Endozoicomonas sp. GU-1: one gene and its partner. The protein of the gene in region 1 binds, or shares a complex with, the protein of each later gene. Links are inferred from orthologs where the notes say so. Each region holds a gene or a part of one and is shown on either strand. Other genes may lie near its edges. The genes, in order: sbcB and ssb.

Region 1 (9,987 bases):
GCGAAGTTCATAAAGAGTTACAGAAAATAGAAAGGGAGAGCTTTGATCGCTTTAATAAAGACGAATCCCTTGAGGCCGTTGCCAAAAGCGAGCACATGGATGATGAAATTAAAGAATGTATTGCTAAATTACAGGCAAGGGGAATCAGGCCAGATTCTCAGACAGTAATACATAACATTCCACAGGAACTCAAAGAACATTGCGGCCAATTGTGGGCAAAGGCTGATCATTTATATTCAGAAATTGATAGTCTTTGCAATAAAGGTAATCCCATTAAAAATAAGCGGAATAAAGATAACGGACTTGTGGTCACTTCAGGATGGGATAGAGTCGCCGCAGCCAAACAAGAGCTGGATGATAAGCTCCGGGCAGTGCAAGAACGTGGAGATTTAGTCACACTCACAGAGTTTTGCCGGGAGCAGGGCAGTGCCGTAGAGGTATTTTATCATGAACTGGCCAAAGCATTATCTGCCGTTAGATTTGCCTCGGATAAGAATAATAATAATAATTTTGGAAAGTTGTGTGGAATCCTCGGAGAAGGGATGCCGGGGCTTATGGATCAATTCAGAAGCGTAGGCGCTAGAAAAGCGAATCTCTATCCAGCGAAACAAGGTTCACAGCCTACCGCAATCATGTTGACTCAAAAGTCCGGATTACCAACCAAAAAATGGAACTGGCATGTCACTGTTGAAAAATTAGATGATCAATTAAAGAACCAGCTTGTTGCTCTTGACGATATGAGAAAAGAAGATAATGCCAAACAAATGGCCAGGGCAGAGTTAAGCACAAAAGGTGGTGCTCAATTGACGAATTGTCTGGGACGGATTCAGGGCGAGCTGTTGGCTGCTAATAAAAGATATAGAAAAACACTGGTTAAAGATGCTGCGCGTACCCAGGATGCAATCGATAGAAGAAAAACAATCAAGTTGTAATGATGATTTCATATTTAAACAAACAAGGCGTGATATATGTCGTTAACACCCAGTGGCAAGGAACGCCGCTCGATTAAGCGTCATCAGTTGCAGGATTATCTGAAAATTTATAACCGCAACACCATGCGAGTTATGGGGAGTATCGGGAACATCAGTTGTAATGGCTTAATGCTGATCAGCTCTGTCCCTGTGTTGATTGGCGCTGTTTATAATATGCGTATTATTCTTCCCGATGATGAGATGGGGGAGCGGTATCTGGATTTTGATTCACGGTGCCACTGGTGCAAGCCTGATGTTGGGCCGGAATATTTTGACTCTGGCTACAGTATTGTCAATGCGGGTCATGATATTATCGATCTGGTTGAAACATTGAAAAGTTATTTTACCTTTGACGAAGTCACAGACTGACGTTTACAGGTAGAATCTTACGTTACCGATCGATTGCTGTCTCAGGTCGTCATGTCTGCTGATTACGTTGTCCCTGCCCAAGTTATAACGGTTGAAACCGAAGTCAAAAAAAGCCGATTTATTACCTGCATTTCTCCGGCCCACTCTCGCCAGGAAGCCCAGGCTTTTGTCGAAGAAAAGCGTATCGAATACCCGGATGCCACGCATCACTGTTCAGCCTTCGTTGCAGGAGCACCGGATGGCGGTGCCGTGGTTGGGTTTGACGACGATGGCGAGCCTTCTGGTACTGCAGGCCGCCCGATGTTGAATGTACTTCAACATAAGCGTATTGGAGATGTAGTGGCTGTGGTGGTGCGTTACTTTGGTGGCGTGAAACTGGGGGCTGGTGGGCTGGTCAGGGCTTACAGTGCGTCTGTTCAGCAGGCCTGTGAACAACTGCCGCTTGAGCAGCGGGTTGCACTAAGGGCGGGTGTACTTCTCTGTGACTATGCCCATGAGCAGATGGTTCGTCACCACCTTGGCCAGTTTCACGCGAGTCTTGAACAGTGTGACTATGGTCAGTCAGTCAAGATGATGATCTCAATGCCAGAAACGGGAAAAGAGCATCTTGCCCGACATTTGTACGATGTCAGCCGGGGCCAGATTATTATTCAGTGGCAGGATGATGTCTGAATCTTTCTGTTTCATTGTCTTCTCTCCTCTTCCCTTCTCAAACTTGATATCGGCCACGTTATTGTTGAGCGAGAGTGTTTTTGTATTGGTAAACACCAGTACACTTTACCTGATCTTGCTACACTGAGTATCTGCTGTAATATTCCGCCTTACGGTTACCCAACCTTTCTTAAACGTGTATCGAATTTTATGTCTGAACTTAAACGAGCAATCAGCAACGACACGGTCGACAGCCTGAAAAGCAAGTATCTGACCTATTTTGGCGTTAAATCGAAAAAAAACCTCAAAACCGAGTTGGTTAACTCAATCGCAGACGGTCTGACAGACCAGACGATCCTGAAAACATACCTGGGGAAACTGTCAGAACTTGAGATGGCCTTATTGCAGGAGTCGCTGTTTAATTATGGTGGATTGATTGATCGGGGCCGCTTCAAACTGAAATACGGTGACTTCCCGAATAAACCACAAAGCAGCAGCTGGTACTACCGACAGGAACCATCAGACGCTGTCATGGTCTTTTTCTTCACTGTGGGTTCTGACTGGTACAACATGCGAAAAATGCCGGAGCCGGTCATGGCTTCCCTAAAGCAGCTGGTTGCCAAACCTGAACCGGACACGCTGACAACCGTCGTCTTGCCAGAGCCTCTGCCCAACCATCATATTCTGTTTGAACGGGAACGGCTGGCCCTGAGTGAGCTGCATTCAATACAGTTGTTATTGCAGGATAAGCAAATCAAGGTCAGTGAGAAAACAGGGGTTGCCTCAGGGGCGACGCTGAAAAAAGTGTCTTCCGCCGTACATGAATACTATGGCGACGCCCCATGTGATGATGCAAAAGGTTGCGAGTCGATGCTGGCTTACGGCTGGCTGAGACTACTGGGCAACAGCAAATTTACCAAACAGTCAGGCACCACACTGATTCCGGCCAAAAAGACAGATCGCTACCCGGCTGACACCATTAGGGAAATGTGGGCTCAATGGTTGAATAATAAGAAAGAAGACGAATTTCGTCGTATTGATCGCATCAAGGGACAAACCGGCAAAGGGAAGCGCTATTTCACCGATGTCCTGAAAAGAAGAGAGGTCATTACTGCTTACCTGAAGGGCTGTGAAGTCAATGCCTGGATTGCCTTTGCCGACTTTGCCAATTTTATGTTCATCACCGGTGCTGACCTGGAAGTGACAACAGCACTGCACCATCTCTATATCTACAATCCGGATGATGGATGTCTCGATGGCAGGAGTTGGGACTATCTTGAAGTCCGTTATTTGCGCTGCTTCCTGCTGGAGTATGCGGCAACCCTGGGGCTGGTGGATGTGGTAATGGCTCCCCCTGATGACGATGAGAGCTTTGATGATCCATACGGCGATATGGAGTGCCTCAGCCGCTACGACGGTCTGCGATATTTCCGCCTGACGCCTTTGGGTCAGTACGTACTGGGTCTGACTGACCATTATAAGGCAGACCATAAGGAGTCAACTGAAACACCGCTGACCATTCAACGACAAGGGCGCATTGCTTTTGACCGTGAGCCGACGCCCTGGGAACAGCGCTTCCTGTCACTGTACGCTGATCATCATAAGGATCATATCTGGAAGCTGTCCCGTAAAAGGATGATGGAAACGCTGCAAATTGGCGGTAGTGTCGATGAATTAAAGGCCTTCCTTCAGGCTCGGGATGATCAGCCCTTTTTACCGGAAGATTGTGAGAGTATCCTCAAGCAGGCGGCGGCCAATGTCGGGGGCGTGGAGATAAAAGAAGAAGCGCTGATCGTGAACTGCAAAACTCAGGACATAGTCGAGTTTATTATCAACGATAAAGTGCTGTCCAAGTGGTGTCAGCGGTTGGGTAAGCAGCAGATCGTGATTCCCAAAAGCAAAGAGAAGAAGTTTAAAGAGAGCCTGAACTCTGTTGGGATCGGCTGTGTCTGATGAATAATGATGAAAGGGGCTAACATGCAGTCATTTTATTTCCATGACTACGAAACTTTCGGTATCGATCCTGCCCTTGACTGGCCCGCCCAGTTTGCGGGTATCCGGACGGACGCAGAGTTGAATGAGGTGGGAGAGCCGCTGAATATTTTCTGTAAGTTGCCGGAAGACCATCTGCCGAACCCTATGGCCTGTCTGGTAACCGGCTTGACACCACAAAAGGTGAACGAGCAGGGGACAGTGGAGCCGGAATTTATTCGTCGTATTCATACGGAGTTTATGGTGCCAGGCACTTGTGCTCTGGGCTATAACACTATTCGCTTTGATGATGAGGTAACCCGGAACATTCTCTACCGGAATTTTTATGACCCCTATGCGCGGGAGTGGCAGAATGGCAACAGTCGCTGGGATTTGATCGATCTGGTCCGATTGACTGCGGCTTTGCGGCCAGAAGGCATTGAATGGCCGTTGCGTGAGGATGGTTGCAAAAGCTTCAGGCTGGAGGAGATAACTGCGGCGAATGGTTTGGATCACGGTGCAGCTCATGATGCCTTATCGGATGTCCGTGCTACTATTGCGCTGGCAAGGTTGATTCGCCAACGGCAGCCCAGGGTGTTCCAGTTTTATCTGTCCCATCGTGGTAAACGTGAAGTGGCTGGGTTATTAAATCTGGTCAGCCAGCAGATGGTGGTACATGTCTCCGGTATGTTTGGAGCACGGCGCAATAACCTGGCTGTAGTGCTGCCGTTGATTGATCATCCGGTAAACCGTAATGGTATTGTCGTTTATGATCTGTCGGTGGATCCGGCACCTTTGTTGAATTTGTCGGTGGATGAAATACGACGAAGGCTGTTTACACCCGTTGATCAATTAGGCGATGGGGAAGCTCGAATTCCGTTAAAGACCATTCATATTAATAAATGCCCGGCGGTTGCTCCCCTGAATGTTCTCAGGGCCGAAGACCAGGATCGTCTTGAATTGGACCTTGCCAGGTGTGAAGCGCACCGGAGCCAGTTGCTGGCGGACAACGGGCTGGCCGCAAAACTCAGGGCGGTGTTTTCAGAGTCCCCAGCGACAAAGCACACGGATCCTGATCAGATGATTTATTCGGGTGGCTTCTTCTCACCGGCAGACAAAAACGAAATGAGCCGGATTGTTTCATCCAACCCTGCGCAGTTACCTGAACTTGGTCTTTCGTTTTCCGATAAACGACTGGAGGAGATGCTGTTTCGTTATCGTGGCCGACACTATTTTGAAACCATGGATAAAGAAGACCGGGGGCTTTGGCAGCAATATTGTCGGGACCGATTGTCTGGGCAGCTACATCCGGACAATAAACAACTATTAACGCTTGATCATTTCTGGAACGAATTGAGAGAGGCTCAGGCGGTGGCAGGGGAAGATTTGGAAAAACAGCATATACTGGCACAATTGTCTGATTATGTGCAGGGGCGTGAGAACACTCTGGCCAATCAGGACTTTTATTAATCCGCTATCAAGTGTGTAACCGTTTTAAGTCTGTTGACTGAAAGCGTGCCCATCCCAATAAAGCAGCCTGCAAGCACATAGGGTTTTATGTGCTTAAGCTTATTGGAATGACTGTTTGACGACCAGGTTCAGCTGTTCTGCCAGTCGGCCGTAGATGGTGGGTTTTTCAATATAATCGACAGCGCCCGCTTTAATGGCTGCAACAGCGCTGGATACATCATTATGATGGCCAAGGATGATAACCGGAACCTGGTGGTCGCTACTGGCCAGGTCCTGCATCAGGTTCAGGGCCTGCCCATCAGGCTGGTCATTCGCTGCGATGATACAGGATGGCTGATCAGCCTTAAGTGCATTTAACAGTTCAAAATGTGAACTGAAGCAGATAAGCTCCATGGATTTTTCATGGCACAGGCTGCGAATAGTCTCGGCAGTGCCGGAATCCTGTTCCAATAAGTAGACTGAGCAGTGGGTTGCGAGGTTCATAAAGGCAGCCTGGCGGTAATAAGTAACCTGTCGTTTGCAATGCGTGTTGCAATGAAACAGCTGTAAGCAAAAAAGCTGCTGCTTATCGATAACGTGCGGTCAGCCTCCTGGGCAGGCTGTTCCGCCATTAACAGCAGCTCAAGAAGCAACCTTTAAAATATGAAATACCCTCTGATTCAAATTTAACCGAACTTGTTTAGAAAGTATTTCACCGTCTCTTCTTGCCATTGTCTAATGGTACGACTTCAGTTTAGGTTTAGCTGGCTTAATCCTGAATGGAGGGATGTACTTGACGTGATTCGGCGAGTACCTAAGTGTATGACTGTTCGTTCGTTCAATTATTATATTATTCGTTTAGATCATTTTTTTTAGAATTAAACGGAAATTATAATGGGTCGTTATTTGGTCAATCCCGTAATGGCTTCGGGGTAATTCCATTTTAGAAGTAAACGACTTGCTTTTCATTCCATTAGCCATGGTATCGAAACTTTATACAGGTGTTTCAAGCTGGCTGTTTAACCAATCCGGGAAAGTGGATGTAGCTTAAGCAGAATTGGCTCCGCAACCTCATAGAGTGAGGTATACGGAGCAGGCCGGTGCAGCTCAGATTTTGAAGTTAAATTCGCCGTCCAGATGTTCTTTTACCTGCATGACCTGACGTACCAGGTGAGCAAGGGATTTGGTGCCCATCTTTTCCATAACGCGGGAGCGATGGATTTCCACCGTGCGCTGACTCAGGTTGATATCCGCAGCGATGACCTTGTTGGCTTTACCCTCAACCACATGGTGCAGTACTTCACGCTCACGATCAGTCAGGGTTGACAGCCTGCGGAGAATTTCCTTGTGTTCCAGCAGTTCTCTTCTCTGCTGCGTATCCAGTTTCAGGGCATCGTTGATCAGGTCCAGCAGTTCCTGGTCGCGGAAAGGTTTCTGGATAAAGTTCATTGCGCCATCTTTGATGGCCTGAACCGCCATAGGCACATCACCATGGCCCGTGATGAAGATGATGGGCAGAATGCAGTGCATCTCGTTGAGCTTGCTCTGCAGCTCAAGTCCGCTCATGCCGGGCATGCGGATGTCCAGCACAATACAGCCAGGCCGGTTTTCATCGTAAACTACAAGGAACTCAGCAGGTGAGGAGAAGGCTTCGACAGTCTGACCTACTGACCTCATCAACATTTTCAGCGAGTCGCGCACAGCCTCGTCATCATCGATGATAAATACGGTTGGTTCTTGCTTCATGTCCTGTTGCTGCATAATGACTCCACTGTGAGAAATTTGCCGTATAATTCGGTGTTTTTGCCGTCAGGCTGGAAAGAAGTGATGCGGGAAAGCCATAATTAACGCTCTTTGAACATCAACTGCGTTAACCGGAAGGTTGGCCGGAAGTCACACAGGTTGAAAAAGATTGCTTAAAGGTCGTGGAATTCGCTCTGTGTTTTAGCGTCTCTCGGCAAAGAGTTTAGCAGAGTGTGATGCTGTTGCTTTATCCGGGCAAATAAAAAACAACGCCGACTTACACTGGAACTCATTTTGAAGATCAGTCGTTATTTTCGCAGTTTATGCAGAGTAATACTTCCCGCAGGCATCAATTTCTTCTGGTTTCGTACCAGTATTTCCGTTGACTGCGTAAATTTACAGGTTATGTAACGCAAACAAACATCAATCTGAGTAAGGCGCATTATATTAGATGATATTTTCTGTATTGTTATCAGGGATAATACTGCTTGAGCTGTGGCCTTGTGCGTAGATGGGGTGTTTGTGGATGTATTGAAAAGGCAAAAGGCCTGTACTTCTACAGGCCTTCCATCTGAAGTCAGTGTTAAATCATCAGTGAGCTGACCGGCTCAGATTCAGCGGCGCAATCATGTTTTCCGGTTTCAGGATCTCTTTTAGCTGATCTTCGGTCAGCAGGCCTTCTTCCAGCACCAGGTCAACTACACGACGGCCGCTCTTCAGGGCAGTCTTGGCGATGCGGCTGGAGTTTTCGTAGCCCAGGTATGGGTTCAGTGCGGTAACCAGACCAACACTGTTGTCTACGTAGCTCTGGCACACGTCACGGTTGGCGGTAATGCCTTTGATGCACTTCTCAGTCAGCATATTCATGCCGGCAGACAGCTGCTGGATAGACTCAAGAATCTTGTAAACCAATACTGGCTCAGCGTAGTTCAGCTGCAGCTGTGCGGCCTCAGAAGCCAGGGTTACGACCATGTCGTTACCAATAACGTGGAAAGCGATCTGGTTCATGGCTTCCGGGATAACCGGGTTCACTTTGCCAGGCATGATCGACGAACCAGGCTGCATTTCTGGCAGGTTGATCTCGTTAAAGCCACACAGCGGGCCACTGGAGAGCAGACGCAGGTCATTGCTGATTTTGGACAGCTTAACCGCCAGACGTTTCAGGGCGCTCGAGAAAATAACGAATGCGCCCATATCGGACGTGGCTTCCACCAGGTCGCCAGCCAGAATCATTTCCTGGCCAGAGATTTCACTCAGGTATTTGATGGCCAGTGGCGCATAACGGCTGTCAGCCGTGATGCCGGTACCGATCGCCGTACCACCCAGGTTCACTTCACGCAGCAGCGCGGCCATTTCACCGATACGCTGAATGTCTTCACCGATGGTGGTGCTGAAGGCACGGAATTCCTGACCCAGGGTCATAGGAACTGCGTCCTGCAACTGGGTACGACCCATCTTCAGAATGTCGTTGAACTCGTTGGCTTTCACGTCCAGGGCATTTTTCAGGGTCTTGATGGCAACCAGCAGTGACTTGTGCTTGAGTACCATGGCCAGCCGCATCGCTGTTGGGTATACGTCGTTGGTAGACTGTGCCATATTGACGTGGGTGTTCGGGTGCAGGTACTGGTATTCACCACGACGATGTCCCATCAGCTCCAGGGCACGGTTACAGATGACTTCGTTGGCGTTCATGTTGGTGGAAGTGCCCGCACCGCCCTGAATCATGTCAACAACAAACTGATCGTGCAGACGGCCTTCGATGATCTCATCACAGGCATCTGCAATGGCTTCTGCTTTCTGCTGGTCCAGCATGCCCAGATCACGGTTCGCCAGTGCACAGGCTTTCTTGACCATGGCCAGGGCCCGTGGCAGGTTGGCATAGTGGTTCAGCTGAACACCGCTGATCTGGAAGTTTTCAATGGCACGCTGGGTCTGGATGCCATAGTAAACATTTTCCGGAACCGGAGCTTCACCGAGCAGATCGTGTTCAATTCGGTATTGGGTAAGGTCTGTCATTTTCTTGGCCTGGGATAGCGCCATACTTGCGCACTGGAGGAAAATCATTAGCCTGCATCGGATAAGCCTGTTTTGCTTGGTAAAAGCAGGCTGGCTGGGTTTAGTCTGTGCCTCTCCATAATTATCAGCAATAAGTGGTACTACCTAACTGAATAAAAGTTATCAAAAAAATAGAAGTTGAATGACCTGTATCAATTTTGATCAGTTTTTTGTATCTATGCTTGTGACTGGCAATGAGGGCGGGTATGCCACACTCAGAGCCTCCAACGCCGAGTGTTGTTTAACGTTAAGATTATCGGTAAAGAGTCACCCGACGATAGTATTGCGCTCTATTTTCCTTAAGGCCTTTGCATTCAGGTTTATAACAGGGGTCAAATGTCGTTTTGGCCTGGAAGCACAGGGAAGCCATGTTTGCCATTTCGCTTCTTCCCGTTTCCTCCTGAATAAATTGGAAGATATGACCAAGACCACTTCCTGCGCGACAACGGATATTGTGTCTCATAGACTGTTGCAATTCTTTATCGCCACCAAAGTTATTGATGTTATCAAGCCAGTCAGTTAGCGATGCAATACTGTCGTTAACCCGCTGTTCACCGTCTACTATCTCAGTTTGTTTAACCGTGTGTTGCAGGCATAGGATCATCATCTGTCTGGCTAAATTCAGGGCATCCAGCCGCTCCTGTTGAGTTGATCTCAGACCACCGCTATGCGGATCTTCAGTACAATGAAGAAGCGTCCATGTTGCTTCTTCGAGCAGGCGTTCAAACTGTAACATGAACATGAATTTCTGGTTTTTCAGAATGTCATAACATCTGAC
Region 2 (9,980 bases), 380 kb from region 1 along the record:
GTGGTCGTTACTTGAGATTGTGCAAAGGGTTTCTTTTCCGTGTTCGTTAATTGTCGTGTAGTTGGCTGACATCGAGAAGCCTGTGGTTTCTTCTTTGATAGTGTCGGACAGGCATGGGAGAGAAATGGTAAGCAGTATGGCCGGGATGCATTGAAACCAAAAATTAAACAAATGCCGTGTTATTTTGATAGTTTTATTATTCTTGGCAAAGGTGTAGGTGCTTTTTGACATGGATAACGTTTATCCCTCTGGTTTACTCTCCAACCAACGTGCTGGTTTTGAATGGCTCTCTAAAAGGGTACCAACCAAAAGATTAATTTATTCGATTTTGCAGGCTCCTACGTCAGTCAGGCACTTTATTGGAAATGCCTTGTCCGGTTTATATTGCCATATCAAGGACAAAGTGTAATAAATCCAAACCGAGCATCAGACTGTTTATGTTAAAGCCAAAGTCAGGGGCCTCCAGCCACCACATAATAAGATCTGCGCTGATGACCAGGATGTGGCCTCCAAGGCCAAGGCTTTCAGGTTCATCGTTATTTCTGTTATCCCGGCCATCAGGATAAAAGTAAGATGAGAGGTGTTTACCAAGGAATGGGTAGAGTGTCTGGTTGGCATTACGGGACAAGCCGACATTATATAGTGCTGAAAAAACCAGGTATTTCAGTGCTTCACCAGGATGAAAAACCACCAGATTGAGGACAGCAAAAGGTAAGGTGCGAGAGATATTGACGGCATGGAGGCCGCTGTTTAACCACATTAAATAGTATTTGGAGGTCATCAGGATCGATCTGGGACCAGTGTTTGTTTTTAATGTAACCTCAACATCAATATCAGGGTTATTTCGCAGTGTTTCCAGAGTACAGCCAGCTTTGTGCAGCCTTTCCCGTTCTTCTTGAGTTTCATTCCCGGTCACTATGCAGCTGATTTCTGTGCCATCACTATTTTGCTTTTTGTAGTGTGCCGAAATAGGGGGGGCGGATACTGATGTATCAGCAGGAAATGCCGTAGATGCAGCCAGTAAGGGAAAACAAATGACCAATATAAGAAAGATGTTTTTTTTTAAAATATCACTCATGAATTAATCTACTCACGTGAGGATAGCGTACTAATTCCTGATAAGCTTCGATGTCAGGCTGCTGCCGCCAGCGTTAAACCAGATCCTGATACGTGTGCTCGGCTGTTGTTTTTGGTGATTTTGATGTTTTTGATAGGCTCACAACGAATTTTCAAGAGGCTTCGTCTTGTATATATAGTCAGCATGTTATGGTCGCAACAGTGACATTTTGTCGCAGGCGCAAGAGGGTGTTTTTGCCTGACCACATGACCTGGCGACGATTGCCTGAGTGCCGGGTAAAACATCAACGGGTCTCATCATCACTGATGATGATTCCCCCTGGGCTATAATCCGTGAGCATGCTTTCTGCATGGCATCCGGGATCCGAATCCTGATAGACTAGGTGGCTGTCCGAGAATAGACTGCCCTACTGCGGTGGCAGCAAATTGGTCTAAAAAGTCGGAAATTTTTAGTAAATAGAACCACTATTCACTAAAAATTTCCGACTTTTTATCCTCAATTTTCTGCCATCCTCGCTACGGGCGCTATTCTCGGACAGCCTCCTAGCGGCGACACTGTTTATCAGTAATTTTATCAGTTATAACCACCAAAAAAATTCAGGACTTTGCTGTTATCCCATGTCATTTGTTGAATTAAAAGCGGCTGTATCCCTTACCCTGGTCTTTGTCTTTCGGATGCTTGGACTGTTTATGGTACTGCCTGTTCTGGCTCTTTTTGCTGACGATCTTCAGGGAGCTTCGCCCAGTTTGATCGGGGTGGCCATTGGTGCCTATGGGTTCAGCCAGGCCATATTACAGATTCCGTTTGGCTGGCTTTCTGATCGCTGGGGCAGGAAGCCCGTTATTCTGCTGGGACTGTTGATTTTTCTACTGGGAAGCCTGCTGGCGGCACAGGCTACCACCATCGAGGGAGTGATTGCCGGGCGTATTTTACAGGGGTGTGGTGCCATTGCCGGTGCGGTGACAGCGTTGATGGCTGACCTTACCCGGGATCAGCATCGAACCAAGGCCATGGCCATGATTGGCATGGGCATTGGCCTTGCCTTCGCCATTGCCATGGTGCTGGGGCCCGTGGTCAGTGATATCTGGGGGCTGTCCGGACTCTTTATCGCTAATGCCCTGATGGCGGTGGCAGCGATGCTGGTGATTATCCTGCTGGTGCCAACGCCGGTCATTAAACGGCGGGACTTAAACAGTTCTGTTGATCGTCAGGTGTTGCATCAGGTCTTCACTAACCCGGAGTTGCTGAGGCACATTATTGGCATTTTTACCCTCCATTTTGTGTTGATGGCTTTATTTATTTTTATTCCCGAGCTGTTGAGCAAAGATTTTGACCGCTCTGCTCATGGCGGTATTTATCTGGCCGTCCTGGGCCTGTCATTTTTTATGATGATCCCCCTTATCATTTTCAGTGAGCGTCAGCGACTGCTGAAGCAGTGTTACAGCTTCAGCATTGTCATTCTGTTCGTGGCTTTTGCGCTGTTTTACCAAGGCATGCACAGTGCCACGATGTTGTTGGCGGGCTTATTGATTTTCTTTTTTGGTTTTAATTTTCTGGAAGCCACGCTGCCATCCCTGGTCAGCAAACTCGCGCCAGTGGGAACCCGTGGTACTGTCATGGGAGGCTACTCAACCAGTCAGTTTATGGGGGCTGCCCTGGGCGGCAGCCTTGGGGGCGTTGCCATGGAGTATGGCGGTGTTCCCGCTGTCATAATGCTTTGTACAATTCCCACTGCCCTGTGGTGCTGGTTGTCTGTTACTATGAAGCAACCACCTTATGTGAGTACTATGGTAATGGCCCTGAATCCTGAGCTTGGTGATGTCAGTTCGGTGGGAGAACGGCTAGCTGGTATTGACGGTGTTCAGGAAGTGACTGTGCTTGCCGCTGAGAAAACAGCTTATCTGAAAGTTGATAAGCAGGCACTGAACTGGTCCGAGTTAAGGCAGTTTGGGCAGTGCTAGGAGGCTGACCGAGAATAGCGCCCGTAGCGTGGATGGCAGAAAATTGAGGATAAAAATTTCGTTTTGTGAGGTGAATAGCGGGGCTATTTGCCGAACAAAACGGAATTTTTAGACCAATTTGCTGCCACCGCAGTAGGGCAGTCTATTCTCGGACAGCCTCCTAGTTGCAATATATGTGGTTCAGCTATTAAACCTGCGGGTTGATACAGAATAAAAACGGGTAACCAGATACAGGGCCTTTGTTTTAATAGAGCATTTTTAATATGGAGTGGTCCTGTAAGGTCACTCCATGGTGTCTTCAATGAATGGACTCTGTTCTTGGAGGCTATTTGAGTTTGAGTGAATATGGCGGAGAAGCTAAATGGCTCGAGGCGTTAATAAAGTAATACTGATTGGTAATCTGGGTAACGATCCGGATGTACGTTTTACTCCCAATGGCAGTGCCGTTGCCAACCTGAGTCTGGCAACCAGTGAGTCCTGGAAAGATCGTAATACCGGTCAGCAACAGGAGAAAACGGAGTGGCACCGGGTGGTTATTTTCGGCAAGCTGGCTGAGATCGCTCAACAGTACCTTCGTAAAGGATCAAAAGTCTATATCGAAGGTAAGCTGCAGACACGCAAGTGGCAGGGTCAGGACGGTCAGGATCGGTATACTACCGAGATTGTGGTTGATGGATTCAGCGGCCAGCTGCAGATGCTGGATGGCCGCCAGGAAGGCGCTATGGGTGCTCCGATGGGAGGTGGCTACCAGCAGCAGGCACCGCAACAGCAGCAGTCTTATGCTCCGCAGCAGCCTCAGCAATACGGATCACCATCACAACAACAGCAACAGCATCAACCAGCGCAGTCGCAGCAACCGCAATCGGCTCCCCAGCCACAGCCTGCTGGTGGTTTTGACGATTTTGATGATGATATCCCGTTTTGAGTTAAGAACCTCTCTCCGCGAACGCCGCCGGGCATTAAGCGCTGACCAGCAGGTCAGCGCTGGTGTAATGTTGTGTGATATTCTCAGTGCCCGGCCTGAGCTTGCAGATAGCCAGCACATTGCAATTTATATAGCCAGTGATGGCGAAATAAATCCGGACGTTCTCCGTGATTTTCTCTGGAGTTCTGGCAAACAATGTTATCTGCCAGTGATTGGGAGGAATAACAACCTTCTGTTTATTGAATACCTGCCCAACACTCATCTGGTTTTGAATCGTTTTGGAATCCCTGAGCCTTCCTTGCAGGAGGTAGAACCGATTTCACCGGAAAAGCTGGATGTTGTCCTTGTACCTTTAACCGGTTTTGATGAAGCTGGCAGAAGGCTAGGTATGGGAGGAGGCTTCTATGACAGAACATTTGCTTTTACCCGGACTGCGAAAAAGCCAATACTTATTGGTCTGGCCCATGAGTGTCAGAAAGTTGAATCGATCCCTGTAGAACATTGGGATATAGATATGTCTGGTATTGCAACGGACAGTCGCTATTATCCGGTATAATTTGTTCAGGTAAAAACCACCCTGTTTTACTCAGAGGGTGGTGCTGTTTGGATAATGTCAGAGATTAACATTAATCATTCAGAATACCGGACTAATAGCTTTCGCAAGCTTCCCCGGGAATACGCATAAGAGCTGGCTTACCGTAGGCAGATGTTAGCGCAGTAATCGTTGATACTTTTGAGTCGGTTCCAGAATTTGTCAGACAGAAAGATACATCATCACCCTTTATGATAGAGGCTTGAGCTTTTCCATAACTGTACAATGTGCATGAGCTTTTCTGGACATTGATAGTAGACGTTTGTCGACCATCAGAAACAGTGACGAATAAGTCAATTGGGTTTTCAGTGATGTATGCGCTTCCTGCCGTTGACCACCCGGTCATCTGCTTAACTAATAACAGGTTGGTGATACCTCTGTTTTTTGGCACAAAAAGATTGTCGCCAATATGCTCAAACTGTGAGTCGTTCTGTATTGATCCCTGATTTACCAGAACGCTGTCAATATAATAGCCATCCTCGGTCGTCAGTGTCATCATGCCACAGACATAGTCGTTGGCAACGGGCAGTAATCTTAATAGCTGGCTCAGGAAGACGTTGTGGGCAACACGGTTGGAAAGAACGTTGGTAGCACCGAAGTCATAAACCTTTTGTGGGATGTATGACAATACTTTTGTAAAGGGGCTTTCCGGAGCATAGTTTCCGCCACCTATAAGAATGGTCGCATGAGCAGCCAGTTCAAGGAAAGAGAAAGTACCGCTACTGAGAATGGCTGACAAAGAACTCCCGCCTGAATACCCATCCTCAACCCCGACTCTGGTATCGGAAGGGGCTCCCCATGTTGCCGATGTGATTGATAACAATAAAACGATGAATAAACACTTTCCTCTAAACATGCTAACCCCTTATCCGGATGGCTGTTTTTAATTAAGAAAAACGGTTCTCTCTAAATAAAGATCAGAACCGAACGGTTGGACAGCAAGCGAGCCTTATTATTCCTAGCTTTAAATATATTTTTTTGAAATATTTCATGACTGTTTATTAATTTAAGCTCGGTAATGGAACTCGCTTACTGCGTGGAGAGATACTAAGAGGGATTCTAGAGTAATATTTTATTTCCGCAAAATGGTATGGCTATATAAAAAAATAGATAAATGTTTTTTTTTCATATAAGGGGATTTTCATAATCAATATATATAAAGCAGTAGTTGTTATATTTCTTGTCAGGTTGTTTTAATTAGTACTATGGTTTTTATCTTGTGGTTAATAAAATGGTTTTTCTGTGAATCGTTATATAATTTTGCAAATAATCTTTGAGTGATTTTTAATTTATACGATTTAACCATTATGCAAAAGCAGGCGTGCTTTCTGTTGATTTCTGTTGATGTGGCAAGGCATGCGTTCATGGATCGTCTCGGTCTGTTGGCATTGATTCGCCCTGTGGCTGGTGGCTTCCTTTATTTCATGGATGAAATTGTCCTGACGGAACACCAGATTAAAGATGCAGCCATGGCAGGTGCCGATGCTAAGGAAACGTCAGCTCTGTGAAGGTTGGTCAGATGAAGTCTAAGTAGTTGGCCAAATGGAATCGTATATTTCTGGCTAAGTGGGCAGTTGCTATGCAAGGCGCAACGTAGGGAGCATAGCCGTAGCTATGTGACCGGAGTTGCAACGCCGCAGAGTGACTGACAACTTAGTCAGAAATATATGATTTCATTTGGTTAACTACTTATGATGGCACCAACATAAGATCTACCCCTGTTCTTAATCGCTAACCTTCGTTATCTTAAAGATATTGTCAGGGTGATCGTTTGTTCTTTGGGGCAATTCAGGAGTTGTTGCATTTGAAGAACCGTTGGTTTTGGGATTGCCCTCTGTTCGCATGGCCGGTCGATGCGTGCGACAGTGGATGTTAAAACTCATACAGGGAAGCTAATGATGAAATGGATGACCATCATTGTTTTTATGGTGTTGTTTCTTGTTCCCACAGGAAGGTCAGGAGCGAATTACCCGGCCAAGTTTACCCAGGTTTCACCACGAGAGGCCTTGAGTGGTAGAGCAAACGATGCGGTTATCGTCAATAGTCAAAATAGCTGGCTAACCGGGATATTGGTTGGCATCCCTGGCTCCAGAGAATGGGTTAATGGGGTTTTGTGGAGTTCCGGGGAGTTGGCGGTGCATGCAAGTAAAGCGTCGCAGCTTTCGCAGTACCCTTCATTTAAATATTCACTTTCTGTAGAAGCATCGGGCCGGGAGCTATGGAAGGATCTGGTTGCTACACCAGATGCAGATGCGCTCATTTTTTTCTTTAGAAGTAAAGCTTTCTGGAGCAGCCCTTTCAGTTCCGAAAGTGACTTCATTCTTACGGATATTTCCTCTCTGGCAGAGGATTTTTCCGTTTCTCACTCTTTTAAAGCATTTCCGGAAGGGGCTGAAGTTGATTGGGATTATCACAGCAACTGGTTTTATCGTGAGAAAGTCGACAGTGGACTGGTCACCAGAGTTCAGCGGATAAATAGACGTTTGTTCAGTGATCTTTGTATTATTGATATTCATTTAGGCGGCAATCGACGTGTTGTCAGTTACCGGGATGAATGGATACCCGAACAGAGCTTCCACCATGAATCGGGTGAGAAAACAGTAAGTCGGCCTGTAAAAAAACGTGGGGCAGGTAACGACCATCCGTTTGTCCCTGATGTTGGAAAGTTTACCACTTATCAGGAAAGCCTTTGCCGCTATGCAGAAGATGCTGCTGCTGCGAATCAGGAGGTGAATATTCTCTATTCGGATTTTTGGGATTCCAGTGAGCGCCTGGTCGAAGCAGAGGTATATAAAATATGGGTTAAAGCGACAGAGTAGCTGTTTCGATACCGCCTGTTCAAAGCATAACGTCAGACTGTCAATTTATGCGGGTTTTGCAGCAACAAGCTGAGATTATAAGTTCATTGCTCGCGGGGCTTGTTCAGCCAGATCAATTTAACCCGGGTTAAGTTATCAATTATACATTTGAACCTTTTTGAGGAATGAGTGTCATAGGGAATAAAAAAGATTTCATGCAGCATGCAGAAGCAATCCGATGCAAAGCCGTTTCAGTCATGGCACAGGCAGTGACACTAGTCCAATTACCAATACTCCGGCAGTCGACCGTGGCAGTGATGGTCAGAGAAATCGCGCCGATCCTGATTCTGGTGAGCGCAGCACCCAGCGACAGGAGCGTACTGAAAACCGTTGTCGTTTAAACGTGTGGCTGGTCGACAGAGTCGCTAACACCCGTCATGAGGTTGCCTCGGCGTCGATTTGTCTGGATGGGGCTGCTGCTGATCAGATTCGCACCCGTGGTATCAGGATTGTTGCAAGAGTGGTGAATTATTCTGAGCCATCCGGTACTGAAAATGCAGCAACTGCAACAGCCACGCCACAAGAACCACAGACCGATGTCGTGCAGGCGGCAACAAATCAGGGTAGTGATGGCAATGCTGGGCTTGAATACTGGCTTGACCGCTTTCTGGATATTCCCCTGGATCGGTTTGCGGTACCCGGTGACGACGTTTTGGACATGTTTGCCAACATTAACCTGCCGGTAGATGGTAGCAGGTTGACCGCTGAGGAATTGCGGTCTGCTGGTTTGAAGCGGGTGCTGAACAGGCATGTGGCTGCCTGGCTGGAGAAGAAGCAAGATCGGACACAGACAACAGGAAAACTGCTGGGCTTGCAAAAACTGATGCATGAGGATATGGCCACCTATTTCCGAAACTGGGTGCTGCTGAAGTGCTACAGCGACATGCTTCGGGGTAAGCCGGTGTCTGAAACTGACCGTCAGCATCTGATACAGGCCCTGAATCAAAGTGTGTTGAATGATTTTGCTGAGTTGACCAGTCAAGCCAGCATGATGATGGATTTTTATTCATTAAGTCTGCTCTATTTTATGGGCGGGTTGCCGTTCTTTGAGGATGGTGTTAACTACCACAAGGGCATTACCTTGCTCGCCTATTGCCCGACAATCATCAAAGAAATGTTCTTTTATTTGTCCCCGGTCAGCTTCTCTCCCTACGATTATGTGCGTTTTGCCCCGGTGAGCTTCACGTCATTGTTTGTCGGTCAGCCTAATGTGCCACCAGAAACCAAGCTGGGTGCTGCAATGCAGATTATGGTGATGTCTTATTTACAGCAGGTGAACGCTCACTTTATGGTAGCCAAACGCTATAAATGCTCACGCTGGTTCTCTGACTCAGAGTTAAACTCTGAACTCTTTCTGATCGTCAGGGACCTGATTGCAGAATGTCTGTTGTATACCGGAGGTATGAACGGAAAAAAAAAGCCATGCAGGCGTAAAATATTAGAGGTTGACAGGCGGTTTCAATTAGCCGTCGCTCGTGCCCGAAAAGACTACATTCAAGGGGAGGGCGACATTCATGCTTTAGTCACCTGTCTTCTGGCAAGCATCCATCAGCGTGCACATTCTGCTTCACCAATGTATAGCTGGAAAGTAGCCAACTTATATCGCAAAGCCGCACAAATGTCCCCTAATCACTGGTCAAGTGCCTATATTTTTTTCCTTAAAGCCCGTAAGTGGGAGTTGGCTGCCGATGCAGCAACTGAATATGCCAGGTATTATCAGAAGAAAAGCCCTCTGCTGGCTGAGTATTGGAGGGATACCAGTGAGCGGACCATGGAGTTGTCTGCCTTTTCGGAATCACCAACAGGGCGGGCAGCGGCTTCAGATAAAGACTACGATTTTGACGCAGTTCTACGACAGTTTTCTGAAGAGGTACCAAAGTTTGCCAATCTGCCGGTGGGTCTGGCCCGAAATAAAGGCAGGAAGCGCAATGGTCAAAAAAATGAGTCTGTTAACAAGTCAGAGCATGATGTCAGTGAATCCCCGAAGGTGAGTGGCGCTGAGGGGCGCGAGCCTGAGGTGAACAAGCCAGATCACCAGGAGGTTGCGCCAGTGATCAGGGTGGTTCGATCCGGCAGACATCATGCTGCCTGTCCATCGGCTGATTCTCAGGGGTTCCAGGTACAGTCGGCCAGGGGGGCCATAAAGCCATTTGAAAAACTGCTCTCCCGACACTGGAATCCGGTTATTCTGCAAACACTCCGGTGTATCCGGGCGGCCAGGGCCCGTTCGGATATAATCGGCGAGCGGCAGATATACCAGAAGTTGTTGAATCAGCCTCTTTTAAAAACCTGTATTGGTATTGAGCGAATCTGGGAGGAGTGTGCCTGGACGGAATTGCATCAGTTTGATGATTTTTTCCGCTCGGCTATCATTCCCGATGCACCGATGAGACAGAAGGCCAGGCAATGGGTGCTGGATGCCAGAAATAAATTTATTTTGCCGTCACTGATGCATTGTCTGGAATTGGATCAGATTGACCCTGACATCAACCCTGAAGTCATCTGGCATGCGGTACAGGCAATGCTGAAACAACCGGAAATTGCCGACGACCCTCAGGTCGACGCT

What was found.
Region 2: the proteins of sbcB (region 1) and ssb are in contact, whole or in part, in a crystal structure (PDB 3C94), measured with the Escherichia coli proteins. The link is inferred for Endozoicomonas sp. GU-1 from one-to-one orthologs.

What each region holds. Positions count from the first base shown.
Region 1 is NZ_CP114771.1:1,938,030-1,948,016, reverse strand. The notes cover bases 3,293-6,200. They hold sbcB (exodeoxyribonuclease I), read left to right. Parts: upstream 3,293-3,968; coding sequence 3,969-5,432; downstream 5,433-6,200. Other genes in these bases: O3276_RS07835 (response regulator), read right to left, coding at 5,532-5,915; O3276_RS07845 (hypothetical protein), read left to right, coding at 3,293-3,944. Outside these bases: O3276_RS07860 (hypothetical protein), read left to right, coding at 1-932; O3276_RS07855 (PilZ domain-containing protein), read left to right, coding at 969-1,340; O3276_RS07850 (YigZ family protein), read left to right, coding at 1,392-2,012; more of O3276_RS07845, read left to right, coding at 2,202-3,292; O3276_RS07830 (response regulator transcription factor), read right to left, coding at 6,519-7,172; aspA (aspartate ammonia-lyase), read right to left, coding at 7,746-9,170; O3276_RS07820 (hypothetical protein), read right to left, coding at 9,463-9,987. UniProt on the Escherichia coli protein: Degrades single-stranded DNA (ssDNA) in a highly processive manner.
Region 2 is NZ_CP114771.1:2,314,309-2,324,288, reverse strand. The notes cover bases 2,282-5,182. They hold ssb (single-stranded DNA-binding protein), read left to right. Parts: upstream 2,282-3,400; coding sequence 3,401-3,964; downstream 3,965-5,182. Other genes in these bases: O3276_RS09440 (hypothetical protein), read right to left, coding at 4,612-5,182; O3276_RS09445 (5-formyltetrahydrofolate cyclo-ligase), read left to right, coding at 3,945-4,520; O3276_RS09455 (MFS transporter), read left to right, coding at 2,282-3,039. In the rest of the region: O3276_RS09460 (hypothetical protein), read right to left, coding at 380-1,078; more of O3276_RS09455, read left to right, coding at 1,696-2,281; more of O3276_RS09440, read right to left, coding at 5,183-5,412; O3276_RS09435 (hypothetical protein), read left to right, coding at 5,921-6,064; O3276_RS09430 (hypothetical protein), read left to right, coding at 6,464-7,375; O3276_RS09425 (hypothetical protein), read left to right, coding at 7,593-9,980. UniProt on the Escherichia coli protein: Plays an important role in DNA replication, recombination and repair. Binds to ssDNA and to an array of partner proteins to recruit them to their sites of action during DNA metabolism. Acts as a sliding platform that migrates on DNA via reptation.